Regions from separate parts of the Microvirgula sp. AG722 genome, predicted to be linked through region 1. Evidence: predicted binding sites of a transcription regulator. Region 1 holds the regulator's gene; each other region holds the start of a gene.
What was found. The regulator HrcA, encoded in region 1, represses chaperone genes, less so after heat shock. The targets are predictions, from matches to a motif close to ATTAGCACTCGNNNNNNNCGAGTGCTAAT.
Positions count from the first base shown of each region.

Region 2: the regulator HrcA is predicted to act here: its motif matches at 1,934-1,962, upstream of groES (co-chaperone GroES).
Region 3: the regulator HrcA is predicted to act here: its motif matches at 1,529-1,557, upstream of rpoH (RNA polymerase sigma factor RpoH).

Region 1 covers NZ_QLTJ01000004.1:255,009-259,175, forward strand. The annotation lists gene mltB (lytic murein transglycosylase B) at 188-1,180, opposite strand; gene hrcA (heat-inducible transcriptional repressor HrcA) at 1,228-2,247, opposite strand; gene DFO50_RS08865 (molybdopterin-binding protein) at 2,351-3,106, shown strand; gene DFO50_RS08870 (TetR/AcrR family transcriptional regulator) at 3,110-3,703, opposite strand; gene waaF (lipopolysaccharide heptosyltransferase II) at 3,678-4,167, opposite strand, start outside.
Region 2 covers NZ_QLTJ01000002.1:356,846-361,012, forward strand. The annotation lists gene groL (chaperonin GroEL) at 1-1,515, opposite strand, end outside; gene groES (co-chaperone GroES) at 1,568-1,855, opposite strand; gene DFO50_RS05295 (autotransporter outer membrane beta-barrel domain-containing protein) at 2,035-4,167, opposite strand, start outside.
Region 3 covers NZ_QLTJ01000001.1:426,071-430,237, forward strand. The annotation lists gene ftsE (cell division ATP-binding protein FtsE) at 1-456, shown strand, start outside; gene ftsX (permease-like cell division protein FtsX) at 453-1,361, shown strand; gene rpoH (RNA polymerase sigma factor RpoH) at 1,587-2,435, shown strand; gene DFO50_RS02015 (O-acetyl-ADP-ribose deacetylase) at 2,490-3,053, opposite strand; tRNA gene DFO50_RS02020 (tRNA-Ala) at 3,097-3,172, shown strand; gene DFO50_RS02025 (Hsp70 family protein) at 3,343-4,167, shown strand, end outside.

The DNA.
Region 1 (4,167 bases):
ATCCGGGGCAGGCGGGATGAAGTGGATGGAGTTCTGTTTTTGTGTGGGCTAATTCTGAGTTTCCAATTGGAATTGCCCGGTCTGATAAAGATGGAACTTGTTTATTCGACAGATAAATCTGAACTGTAAATTTCATCCGCTATATGACCTGCAGGAAGATAACCTTCCTGCAGGTGTTGACCGCCACTTATTGCACGGCGAGTTGCGCGCCGCGCCGCTGGGCGATGTCCTGCGACAGCTGGGCGACAGCAGTCGCATACAGCGTGCTCTTGTTGTAGCGGGTGATGGTGTAGAAATTCTGCAAACCGAGCCAATACTGGGTGTTGCCGGCGGAAACTTCCAGCGGGAACACCACGCCGAGCACCGGGTCGGCGATATCGGCGTCGATCTGCACCCCCATTTTCTTCAGTTCGCCAACGCTGTAGTGCAGGTTGAACTTGTCGGCCGCCAGTGTATCGGCGAGGCCGGCCGGCAGTGCGGCCGGCAGCAGGATGTCGGCGCCGTGCTGCCAGCCGTGCTGCTGCAGGTAGTTGGCGACCGAGCCGATGGCATCGGCCGGTGTGCTCCAGATATCGCGCTTGCCATCGCCGTTCAGGTCCACCGCCCATTTGCGGAAGCTGGACGGCATGAACTGCGGCATGCCCATCGCGCCGGCGTACGATCCCTTGAACGAGGTCGGATCACCGTTCTCGTCGCGTGCCAGGCGCAGGAAGGCGGACAGTTCGCCCTGGAAGTAGTCGGCGCGGCGCGGGTAGTTGAAGCCGATGGTGGCCAGCGCGTCGAGCACGCGGAAGCTGCCCATGTTGCGGCCATAGCCGGTCTCGATGCCGATGATGGCGACAATGACCGCCGGGTCGACCTGGTAGCGGTTCTCCGCCAGTTCCAGCCAGCTCGCGTTCTGTTGCCAGAAGGCGGCGCCTTCGCTGGCGAGCCGGGTGTTCACGTGGGCCGGGCGAAACTGGTACCACGGCCGGGCGGTGCTCGGGCGGTCGAGAATGCCGACGATGTTCGGCTTGATCACGGCCTGGCGCAGTGCGTCGGCCACTGCCGCGCGGTCGAGTCCCTGCTCTCTGGCCGTGCGCTCCACGAAGGCCTGGGCCTCGGGACGGGCGAGCAGCGCCTCGTCGGCGAAGGCGGGGGCGGCGAGCGCGAAGAGGGCGGGGAGCAGCAGACGTTTCATTACAGCATCCTGTCGGAATGGCGCCATCGGCGCCGGTCAAAGGGAATTCAGGAGTGGGACAGCGCGCCGGACACCAGCCGGGCGGTGATGTCGACGATCGGGATCACCCGTTCGTAGGCCATGCGTGTCGGGCCGATCACGCCCAGCGTGCCGACCAGCTGGCCATTGATCGAATACGGTGCGGTGACCACCGAACAGCCGTCCAGCGTGTGGACGCCGGATTCGTCGCCGATGAACAGCTGCACGCCCTGGGCGCCGCGGCTCTGGCTCAGCAGACGCAGCAGTTCGGTCTTGTGCTCGAACATGTCGAACAGCTGACGCAGCGAACCGAGGTCGCTGGTCAGTTCGTCGATGGTCAGCAGATTGCGTTCGCCACTGACCACGACCGTGTCGGCCTGGCTGTTCAGCGAGTTCTTGCCGGCATCGATGGCCGCACTCATCAGCCGGGCGATATGCCCCTGCAGCCGGGCCAGTTCGCTTTCCAGTTCGACAGTGATGGTGGCGAGCGACTGGCCGGCGTAGTGGCGATTGAGGAAATTGGCCGCCTCGGTCAGTTCGGATGCGGTGTAGTCGCGTTCGGTGAACAGCAAATGGTTCTGCACATCGCCAAGCTGGGTGACGATGATCAGCAGCACGCGGCGGTCGGACAGATGCAGGAATTCGATCTGGCGGAAGGCCATGTCGGCACGCTGCGGCGTGACCACCACGCTGGCGAAATGGGTCAGGTCGGACAGCAGTTGCGAGGCGGCGGCGACCAGCCGCGCCGGGCTGTCGGGGTGCAGCTCGTGTTCCATCTGCTGGCGGGCGATATGGTCGATCGGCTGGATGGTCAGCAGGTTGTCGACGAACACGCGATAACCCCTGGCGGTCGGTACCCGTCCGGCGGAGGTGTGCGGGCTGACGATCAGTCCCATCGACTCCAGGTCGGCCATGATGTTGCGGATGGTCGCCGGGCTGATGTCGAGACCGGAAATCTGGGTCAGCGTCCGCGAACCGACCGGCTGGCCGTCAGCGATATAGCGTTCGACAAGCGATTTGAGCAGGCGTTGCGCGCGTTCATTGAGCATGCAGGGATTTTACGCGACGGTGAGGGAATCGGGACAGGTCATTGTCAGGAAAGACCGGGAGAGATAGATTGCCCGCTCCATTCACGGCCACGGAGTCGACCTCATGAAGGTAGGCGCAATCATCATCGGCGACGAACTGTTGTCCGGCAAGCGGCAGGACAAGCATCTGCAGGCGCTGATCCACATTCTGGCCGCACGCGGCATGCGGCTCCACTGGGCCGAGTATCTGGCGGACTCCCCGGAGGCCATTACCGCGACGCTCAAGCGCACGCTGGCAGGGGACGATCTGGTGTTCAGCTTTGGCGGCATCGGCGCCACGCCGGACGATTACACCCGGGCCTGCGCAGCGGCGGCGGCCGGCGTGGAGCTGGAAACGCATGCCGACGGCCGTGCGATTCTTGAGGCGCGTTTTGGCGAGGAGGCCTATCCGCACCGGATTCACATGGTCGATTTTCCGACCGGCAGCCGGCTGATTCCGAACCCGGTCAACCAGATTCCGGGCTTCAGCGTCGGCAATCATCACTTCGTGCCGGGGTTTCCGAGCATGGCATGGCCGATGATCGAGTGGGTGCTCGATACCCATTACCGGGGGCTGTTCAATGATGAACCGGATGTCGAACGCGGCTTTGTCGCCCTGCAGGCGCGCGAAGGCGACCTGATCGGGCTGATGGAGGAGATGGTCGCCCGCTACCCGGCGCTGCGCCTGTCGTGCCTGCCGAGCTTCGGCACCGCCGACCTGCCGCCGCATATCGAGTTCGGCCTGACCGGTGCGCCGGCGCTGGTCGATATCGGTGTCGGCGAGCTGCGCCGTGCGGTCGAGGCACGCGGCTATGAGACGCGGGACCGCAAACCGCGCTAGCGCTTACTGGCCGTCCGGCGGCGGCAACAGGATGTCGAGCATCTGCTGTGCCAGCTGCTCGACGCTGAGGTCGCCGTCGCGCTTGTACCACTGCACGCTCCACTGCAGTGAGCCCAGCACCATGCGGCGCAGCAGGCGCGGGTCTTCGGCGCGGATCAGGCCGGCGGCGACGGCTTCTTCCAGCGCCGACTGCCACAGGTCCTCGTAGCGGTCGCGCAGCACGATCAGGCCCGGTTTCTGTTCCGGCGATACGCTGCGCCATTCGTACAGCATCACTTCCAGTGCGGCCTGGTTTTCACCGAGCAGCGAGTGCAGGTGAACGTTGACCAGGGCAGCCACTTTCTCGCGCGGCGACGTCGCCGCCGCCAGCGCGGCGCGCAGCTGCTCGGTGGTGCTGGTGATGCCGAGCGCCATCACCGCGACCAGGATCTCTTCCTTGGTGCGGAAATGATAGAACAGACTGCCCGACTGGAGCCCGACGGCATTGCCGATATCACGGACGGTAGTGCGTTCGAAACCGCGGTCGCGGAACAGACCGGCGGCGACGCGCACCAGTTCGGATTTACGGCTGTTATCGTCCTGGACGGGCAAAATCATTCGTTTTTCTGGCAATGGCTTGATCGAGTGCGGACCATACCATATCGGCCCCCAGCTTGTTGAGGCAGTCCATATGGCCGAGCGGACAGACGCGCTCGAAGCACGGGCTGCAATCGAGGCTGAGGGTCACGATCTCGGCATGTTCGGACAGCGGCGGGGTGAAGTCGGGGCTGGAGCTGCCATAGATGGCGACCAGCGGCAGGTCCAGGGCCGCGGCGATATGCATCAGGCCGGAGTCGTTGCAGATGGCGACCTGCGCCAGCGACAGCAGGTCGATGGCCTCGTCAAGCTGGGTCACGCCGCACAGGTTGACCACACTGTCCTCGCCGGCCAGACGCACGATTTCGTCGGCGATGTCCCGGTCCTTGCCCGAGCCGAAAATCCAGACCTGCATGCCGGCATCGCGGCACTGCTGCGCCAGCGTGGCGAAATGGCGGGCCGGCCAGCGTTTGGCCGGGCCATAT
Region 2 (4,167 bases), on a different contig from region 1:
TTGCAGCGCGCTGCGGGTCACCTTGGTCGGATCGAGCACACCCATTTCAACCACGTCACCGTATTCGCCGGTGGCGGCGTTGAAACCGAAGTTGCCCTTGCCTTCGTAGACCTTGCTCACCACCACGCTCGGCTCGTCGCCGGCGTTGGCGACGATCTGGCGCAGCGGAGCTTCGATCGCCTTCAGCACGATCTGGATACCGGCGTCCTGTTCGGCATTGCTGCCCTTCAGGTTGCTCAGGTTGCCACGGGCGCGCAGCAGGGCCACGCCGCCGCCAGGAACGATGCCTTCTTCAACGGCGGCACGGGTCGCGTGCAGCGCGTCTTCGACGCGGGCCTTCTTTTCCTTCATTTCGACTTCGGTCGCGGCACCGACCTTGATCACGGCCACGCCGCCGGCCAGCTTGGCCACGCGTTCCTGCAGCTTTTCGCGGTCGTAGTCGCTGGTCGCTTCTTCGATCTGCTTGCGGATCTGGTCGACACGCGCCTTGATGGCGGCTTCCTGGCCGGCACCGTCGATCAGCGTGGTGTTTTCCTTGCCGATTTCGACGCGCTTGGCCTGGCCCAGCTGTTCCAGCGTGGCCTTTTCCAGCGTCAGGCCGACTTCTTCGGCGATCACGGTGCCGCCGGTCAGGATGGCGATGTCTTCCAGCATGGCCTTGCGACGGTCGCCGAAGCCCGGTGCCTTGACGGCCACGGTCTTCAGGATGCCGCGGATGTTGTTGACCACCAGGGTAGCCAGCGCTTCACCATCGACGTCTTCAGCGATGATCAGCAGCGGACGGCCCGACTTGGCCACCTGTTCCAGCACCGGCAGCAGGTCGCGGATGTTCGAGATCTTCTTGTCGAACAGCAGCACGAACGGGTTGTCGAGCTGGGCGATCTGTTTTTCCGGCTGGTTGATGAAGTACGGGCTCAGGTAGCCGCGGTCGAACTGCATGCCTTCGACCACGTCGAGTTCGTCTTCCAGGCCCGAGCCGTCTTCAACGGTGATCACGCCTTCCTTGCCGACCTTTTCCATCGCGGCGGCGATCTTTTCACCGATCACGCTGTCGCTGTTGGCCGAAATCGCGCCGACCTGGGCGATTTCCTTGCCGGTCGCGCACGGCTTGGAGATTTTTTTCAGTTCTTCAACGATGGCGATGACCGCCTTGTCGATGCCGCGCTTCAGGTCCATCGGGTTCATGCCGGCGGCAACGTACTTCATGCCTTCCTGCACGACGGCCTGGGCCAGCACGGTCGCGGTGGTGGTGCCGTCACCGGCAACGTCGTTGGTCTTGGAAGCCACTTCCTTGACCATTTGCGCGCCCATGTTTTCGAAGCGGTCCTTCAGTTCGATTTCCTTGGCGACCGACACACCGTCCTTGGTGATGGTCGGCGAGCCGAAGCTGCGCTCCAGCACCACATTGCGGCCCTTCGGGCCCAGGGTCACCTTGACGGCGTCAGCCAGCACGTTGACACCAATGACCATCTTGGCACGAGCGGAATCACCGAATTTTACGTCTTTTGCAGCCATGTTCTTTTACTCCAGGAAATTGGATCGGGACAACGGGACGGGACCGGGTCGATTACTCGACGATGCCCATCACGTCTTCTTCGCGCATCACCAGCAGCTCTTCGCCGTCAACCTTGACGGTCTGGCCGGCGTACTTGCCGAAGATGACCTTGTCGCCCTTCTTGAGCTCCAGCGGACGGCGTTCGCCGTTTTCCAGAATCTTGCCATTGCCGGCGGCGACGACTTCACCCATGTCCGGCTTTTCTGCCGCGTTGCCCGGCAACACGATGCCCGAAGCGGTTTTCTCTTCGGCTTCGAGGCGTTTGATCACAACACGGTCATGCAGGGGGCGGATTACCATGGAAAAACTCTCCTGTACTCGAGTAGTTATCTGAAACAATCAGAAAACACTAAAAAAATCAGCGATTTGGCACGAGCGACTGGCACTCGTCCGTTGCGAGTGCCAATGGTATGGGCGAGGAAAGGGCTTTTCAAGGGTTGGCGGGCAAAAAAATTGCGGCGAACGGCCGCCGCACTGCGCTACCAGCTCATGTGCATGACGAGTTCGGCACGGCGGGCACCGCCGTGGCCGCCCGGTGCACCCTGCCAGTCCAGGCTGCCGCGCACGCTGGTTTGTTTGCCCAGCCGGATGTCCAGACCGGCCCCGGCATCGGCCAGCATGCCGCGCATGCCGGTCCGGAACGGAAGATAGCCGTTGTCGGAAGAGAAGGATGCGCCCGGCCTGGCGGCGGACTCCCGGCCCAGCCCGGCACGAACCCAGACCGATGACGACGGCGATGCCGCATGCTCGCCGAGCAGACCGACCCGGGTCTGCAGCGACTCCATCCCGCCGAAGCGGACCTGGGCCGCACCATCGGACGCCGCGTCCAGCCGGATGCGCTGGTAGCTCAGCCGGACCTGAGGCGTCAGCCGCCAGGACGGGTCGACCCGCAGCGGGAAGCCGGCCTCCAGTGACACTGCGCCGCCATGGCCGCGGCTGTGCAGCGGCCGCACCTGGGCGGAGACGGAACGCACGCGGTATTGACTGGCCTGGGCCACGGCATCGACATAGGCCCCGCTGTCGGCCTGCCAGTTCCAGTAGCCGCCCAGCGTGCGCCCGTCGAGCTGGTCATGGCCGGCACGACGACCGTCATCGTGATCGACGGTGGCGCTGGCCTGGCCGATGGCCAGATACAACCCGCCACGCAGCACCGAGCCGTCCCGCCCATGACGGAGCAGCAGGTCATGACCAGCCTGCAGTGCCTGCAACTCGCTCGCATACCGCGGCCCGTTCGCCAGTATGCCGCCGCCATCGTAGTGGCCCGCCTCGTTGATCGCCCGCCCCCAGGCCGCCGGCAACGGCCGGGTGGTGGCCAGATTCGTCGCCCGGACCTCGCGCGTCGCCAGCATCGTCTGGCCATAGGCCAGCGCCATGGCCGGCACGACGGCATACAGCGAGGTTTCACCGCGGTAGTCGGGTCTTTTGCCATCATCCGGCGTATCCGCCTCATCGCTGCGCTCCGAACGCAGATACCAGTTGTCCGCCGTACCGGCCCCCTGGCCGCCGCGATACAGGCGGTAGGCGTACGGACCGGCCAGTACCGGCGCGTCGAGCCGGAACGCCTGGGCCCCGGTTTGCCCCCCGTTGCCGGTTTCGATCAGCAGGATGCCATCGCCCCGGGTCTGGGCACCGGCACCACCGACATTGACTACCTGCAGTGCGGTCTCGCCACTGGCGCGACCGCCATCCAGCAGTACGCGGTCAGCCGGCGAATCATCGCCGTCCAGCCGGGCATGAACCCGCAGCCAGGCAGAGCCGGTGCCACGGTAGTCACCTTGCAGCACCAGCGCATTGCCGACACCGGCACCGCCGAGCAGGATGCCGCCCCGGTTGTCCAGCGCCCCGCGGATTTCCAGTCTGCCGGTCCCGGACAGCCGCGTCGCAGCGTCAGCCACCACCAGATAGCCGTCGTTGCCGACATCGCCGACCACGACGCCGTAGCCACCCAGCACCGCCCCGCCGGCAACCGTGACCGGGCCGCCGCCCCCCAGCGTCGCGGCGGCATTGTCCAGCAGCAGTCCGCCGCCCTCGATGCGGGTACCGCCACGGTGATCGAGCCCCTGCCCGGCCAGCACGACACCGCTGCCGCGCTTAACCAGTTCGCCGGCCCCGGTCAGCGCATTCAGCAGCCGTCCCTCACCGGCAACGTCGAGAAGCAGCACACCCTCATCCGTCACACTGGCGCTGCCGAGCTGTCGCGTGTCGGTCACGGTCAGCCGGCTGTCGGCATCGATGTCGAAGCGACCGGCAAAGCCGTCATTGGCGCCGGACAGCGTCAGGCCGCTCTGCACCAGTTGCACATCCCCCCGGCCATCCAGCGCATTGGACAGCACGCCATTTGCCGCGTCGAAGCGCAGCGTGCCATCGTTGAAAATGCCGCCGCGTCCCAGCCCGCCGACATCGTCCACGACTGCGCTGGCGCCTGCCGCGATCTGCGTCGTTACCGCCAGCGCAGGATTGGCACCCTCCAGCCGCAGCTCGCCACCGGTCAGGGTCAGCAGGCCGCTGCCGGACAGCGTGCCGGCCGCGATGCGGCCGCCATTGCCGATACTCAGCCCGCCGCCGTCGAACGCCACGCGCGACCCGGTCCGGGCTTCGAGGCGGCCCGAGCC
Region 3 (4,167 bases), on a different contig from region 1:
TCCAAGCTGCGCGCCAGCCAGCTGCCGTACGTACGCCAGCATATCGGCGTGGTGTTCCAGGATCACAAGATCCTCTACGACCGCAGCGTGTTCGACAATGTGATGCTGCCGCTGGACATTATCGGCTTCGACCGTCGCGAATCGACCCGCCGCGTTCATGCGGCGCTGGACAAGGTCGGCCTGCTCGGCAAGGAAAAGACCAATCCGATCCGCCTGTCCGGTGGCGAGCAGCAGCGGCTGTGCATCGCCCGCGCCGTGGTCCACCGCCCCAGCATCCTGCTGGCCGACGAGCCGTCGGCCAACCTCGACCGCGCCTATGCGCTCGACATCATGGAACTGTTCAAGTCCTTCCACCAGGTCGGCGCCACCGTGGTCATTTCCGCCCACGACGAAACCCTGATGGCCGACTATGGCCGTCGCATCATCCGCCTGGCCCATGGAGCGTTCGCCGCATGAAACACTCGCTGATCCTGAACTGGCAGTCAGCCCGCCGCGCGCTGACCGGCTTTTTCCGCCAGCCGTTCGGCAATCTGCTGACGCTGTTGCTGCTCGCCGTGGCCCTGTCGCTGCCGCTCGGTCTGTACCAGACGGTCAAGGGCCTGTCGGCCTGGGCCGGCCAGCTGACCTCGGTCCCGCAAATGACGCTGTTCATGGAACTGTCGGCCGACACCGCCGACGTCAAGGCGGTCGAGGCGGCGCTGAAGCAGCATCCCGGCGTGGCCAGCATCGAGTTCGTCGGCCGCGATACGGCGCTGAAAGGGCTGCTGGCGCGCAACGGGCTGGACGGCATGCAGGACGGCCTCGGCGGCAATCCGCTGCCGGATGCGTTTATCGTGACGCCGAAGGACATGCCGGCCACGCAGCTTGAGCATCTGCAGCGCGAACTGTCCGGGCTGCCGCTGGTCGAACTGGCCCAGTTCGATGCGTCGTGGGCGCACAAGCTGGACGCCATCCTGACCCTGGGCCGGCAACTGCTGCTCGGGCTCGGCATCGTGCTGGCGGTCGCGCTGGTGCTGGTGACCCACAACACCATCCGCCTGCAGGTTCTGGCGCGGCGTGACGAGATAGAAGTCGCCAAGCTGATTGGTGCGACCAACAGCTTTATCCGTCGTCCGTTCATGTATCACGCGCTGTGGCAGGGCATTTTCGCCGCGCTGATCGCCTGGGGGCTGTCGGCCGGTTTCGCCAGCATGGCCAGCCCGGCGCTGGGCCAGATCGCCACGCTGTACGGGTCGCAGGCCCGGCTGGCGCCACTCGATGCCGACGAGATCGCCATCCTGATCGCCGCCAGCGCGCTGCTGACCATGCTCGGCGCCCGCCTGGCGGTCAACCACCACCTGCGGCAGCTGACACCGCACTGAGATCCCGGCCGCCGACGATTAAGTCCGGGCTAAGCCCTGGTGGGCAGACTGGGTTTCCCGGGCAGGACGACAGCCGTCGACCTGCCCTGCTGGATTTTTGCGCTGGCCAATCATAGTCTTGAGCTATGTTGTCGATAAAAAATGACTGGCCGGCGAAACCGGATGCTTTTAGCAGTCTCCCGATGTGAGTGCTAGAATCGAGCGTTGAAGGAGGATATCCACTTGATGAATGCCACGATGAACCTGCCGGTACCGTCTGCCAATGGCAGCCTAGATCAGTACATTGCGGCCGTGAACAGCGTTCCGATGCTGACGCAAGAGGAAGAACTCGAACTCGCTACCCGCTTCCAGCAGGACGAAGACCTTGAAGCCGCGCGGCAACTGGTGCTGTCGCACCTGCGCGTGGTGGTCTCGATCTCGCGCGGCTACGCCGGCTATGGCCTGCCGCAGGCCGACCTGATCCAGGAAGGCAATATCGGCCTGATGAAAGCGGTCAAACGCTTCGAGCCGACCCGCGGCGTGCGCCTGTTCTCGTTCGCCGTCCACTGGATCAAGGCCGAAATACACGAATTCATCCTGCGCAACTGGCGCCTGGTGCGCATCGCGACCACCAAGCCGCAGCGCAAGCTGTTCTTCAATCTGCGCTCGATGAAGCAGGGCTTCTCGGCACTGTCGGACAAGGAAGCGCAGCGCATCGCCGACGACCTCGGCGTCAAGCCGGAAGAAGTCCGCGAAATGGAAACGCGGCTGTCCGGTCAGGACATCGCGCTGCTGGCCGATGATGGCGACGAAGACGGCTACGCGCCGATCGACTGGCTGGCCGACCACGAAAGCGAGCCGACGCGCGAAATCGAACGCAAGGCCTATGACCGCCTGCAGCGCGAAGGCATCGAGGAAGCCCTGGCCAGCCTCGACGCACGCAGCCGCCGCATCATCGAGGCGCGCTGGCTGCAGGACGATGGCGGCCTGACGCTGCACGACCTGGCGGGCGAATTCGGCGTGTCCGCCGAGCGCATCCGCCAGATCGAGGCCAAGGCACTGAAGAAGATGCAGATGACGATGGTTGCCGGCTGATCGCCGCCACATCAACGAAAAAGCCCGCACATTCGCGGGCTTTTTTCTTTCCACTCACTGCCATGGCAATCCGCTGACCCGGCTGAATATCTCACCGTCGCGGGGGGAGAAGAACACCAGCACGATGCGCTCGGGCTGGGCCATGCTCGCGCACCAGTCAGCCAGCACCCCGGCCACGACCTGTGCCGCATCGACATGCGGATAGCCGTAGATGCCGGTCGAGATGGCCGGGAAGGCAATGCTGGCGCACTCCAGTGCCGCCGCCCGTGCAAGCGCATTGCGGTAGCAGGCGGCCAGCAGCGCCGCTTCATCCCCGCCATGCCGGCCCCAGACCGGTCCGACCGTATGCAGCACATAGCGCGCCGGCAGCCGGCCCCCGGTCGTTTCCACCACCTGTCCGGTCGGCAGTCCGTCCGGCAGCACCGTCTCGCGCAGGCGCCGGCAATCGGCAAGGATGGCCGGCCCGCCGGCCCGGTGGATGGCGCCATCCACCCCGCCACCGCCCATCAGCCCCGAATTGGCGGCATTGACGATGACATCCACTTCAATCTGCGTCAGGTCACCCACGCAAATGCGGACCCGATCAGCCGGCAAACCGGCAGGTGTGATTTTGTCCATGGACTTGTCCGGCACCTCAAAAAACGTATAATAGCGCCTCGTTGGGCCGGTAGCTCAGTTGGGAGAGCGTAGCGTTCGCAATGCTAAGGTCGTGAGTTCGATCCTCATCCGGTCCACCAGAGAACACCCGATAAAAAACGCATTACACGGCAAAGTGTAATGCGTTTTTTATTTGCGGATGCAGCGCGCAGCAGGTGAAGGACTTTGGCGACACTTCCTCCCGATGGGGCTGGCCTGACGCCGCCTGCTCGCGTAGCATCCATGCCCCTTTCACGGCGACGTTCCCACCATGAATCTCTCACCCGCCCGCGCCTGCGGCATCGATTTCGGCACCTCGAACTCCACCGCCGGCTGGCTGCGTCCGGGCGTCGCCACGCTGCTGCCACTGGAAGACGGCAAGCCGACGCTGCCGTCGGCCGTGTTCTTCAACGCCGACGAAGACAGCATGAGCGTCGGCCGCGCGGCGATGGCGGAGTACATCGATGGCTATGAGGGCCGGCTGATGCGGGCACTGAAAAGCCTGCTCGGCAGCAGCCTGATAGACGGTCATACCGAGGTGCTCGGCCGCGCCCTGCCGTTCCGCGAGCTGCTGGCGACCTTTATCGGTGAACTGAAGTCCCGCGCCGAGACCGCCGCCGGGCGACCGTTCGACCAGGCGGTCTTCGGCCGGCCGGTGTTTTTCGTCGACGAGAATCCGGAAGCGGACCAGCGCGCACAGGACACGCTGGAAGCCATCGCCCGCCAGGTCGGTTTCCGCGACGTCAGTTTCCAGTTCGAGCCAATCGGCGCCGCGCTGCACTATGAAACGACGCTGGCCCACGAGGAGCTGGTATTGATCGCCGATATCGGCGGTGGCACGGCCGACTTCTCGCTGGTGCGGCTGTCGCCGGAACGCTCGGCCCGTTCGGAACGGGCGGACGATCTGCTCGGCAATGCCGGCGTGCATATCGGCGGCACTGACTTCGACCGTGCGCTCAGTCTCGGCGGCATGATGCCGCACCTCGGTTACCGCTCGCGGATGAAGAATGGCGCCGAGATTCCGTCCGGCATCTTCTTCCATCTGGCGACCTGGCACACGATCAACCTCGCCTACACCCGCCAGGCCTGGGCCGAT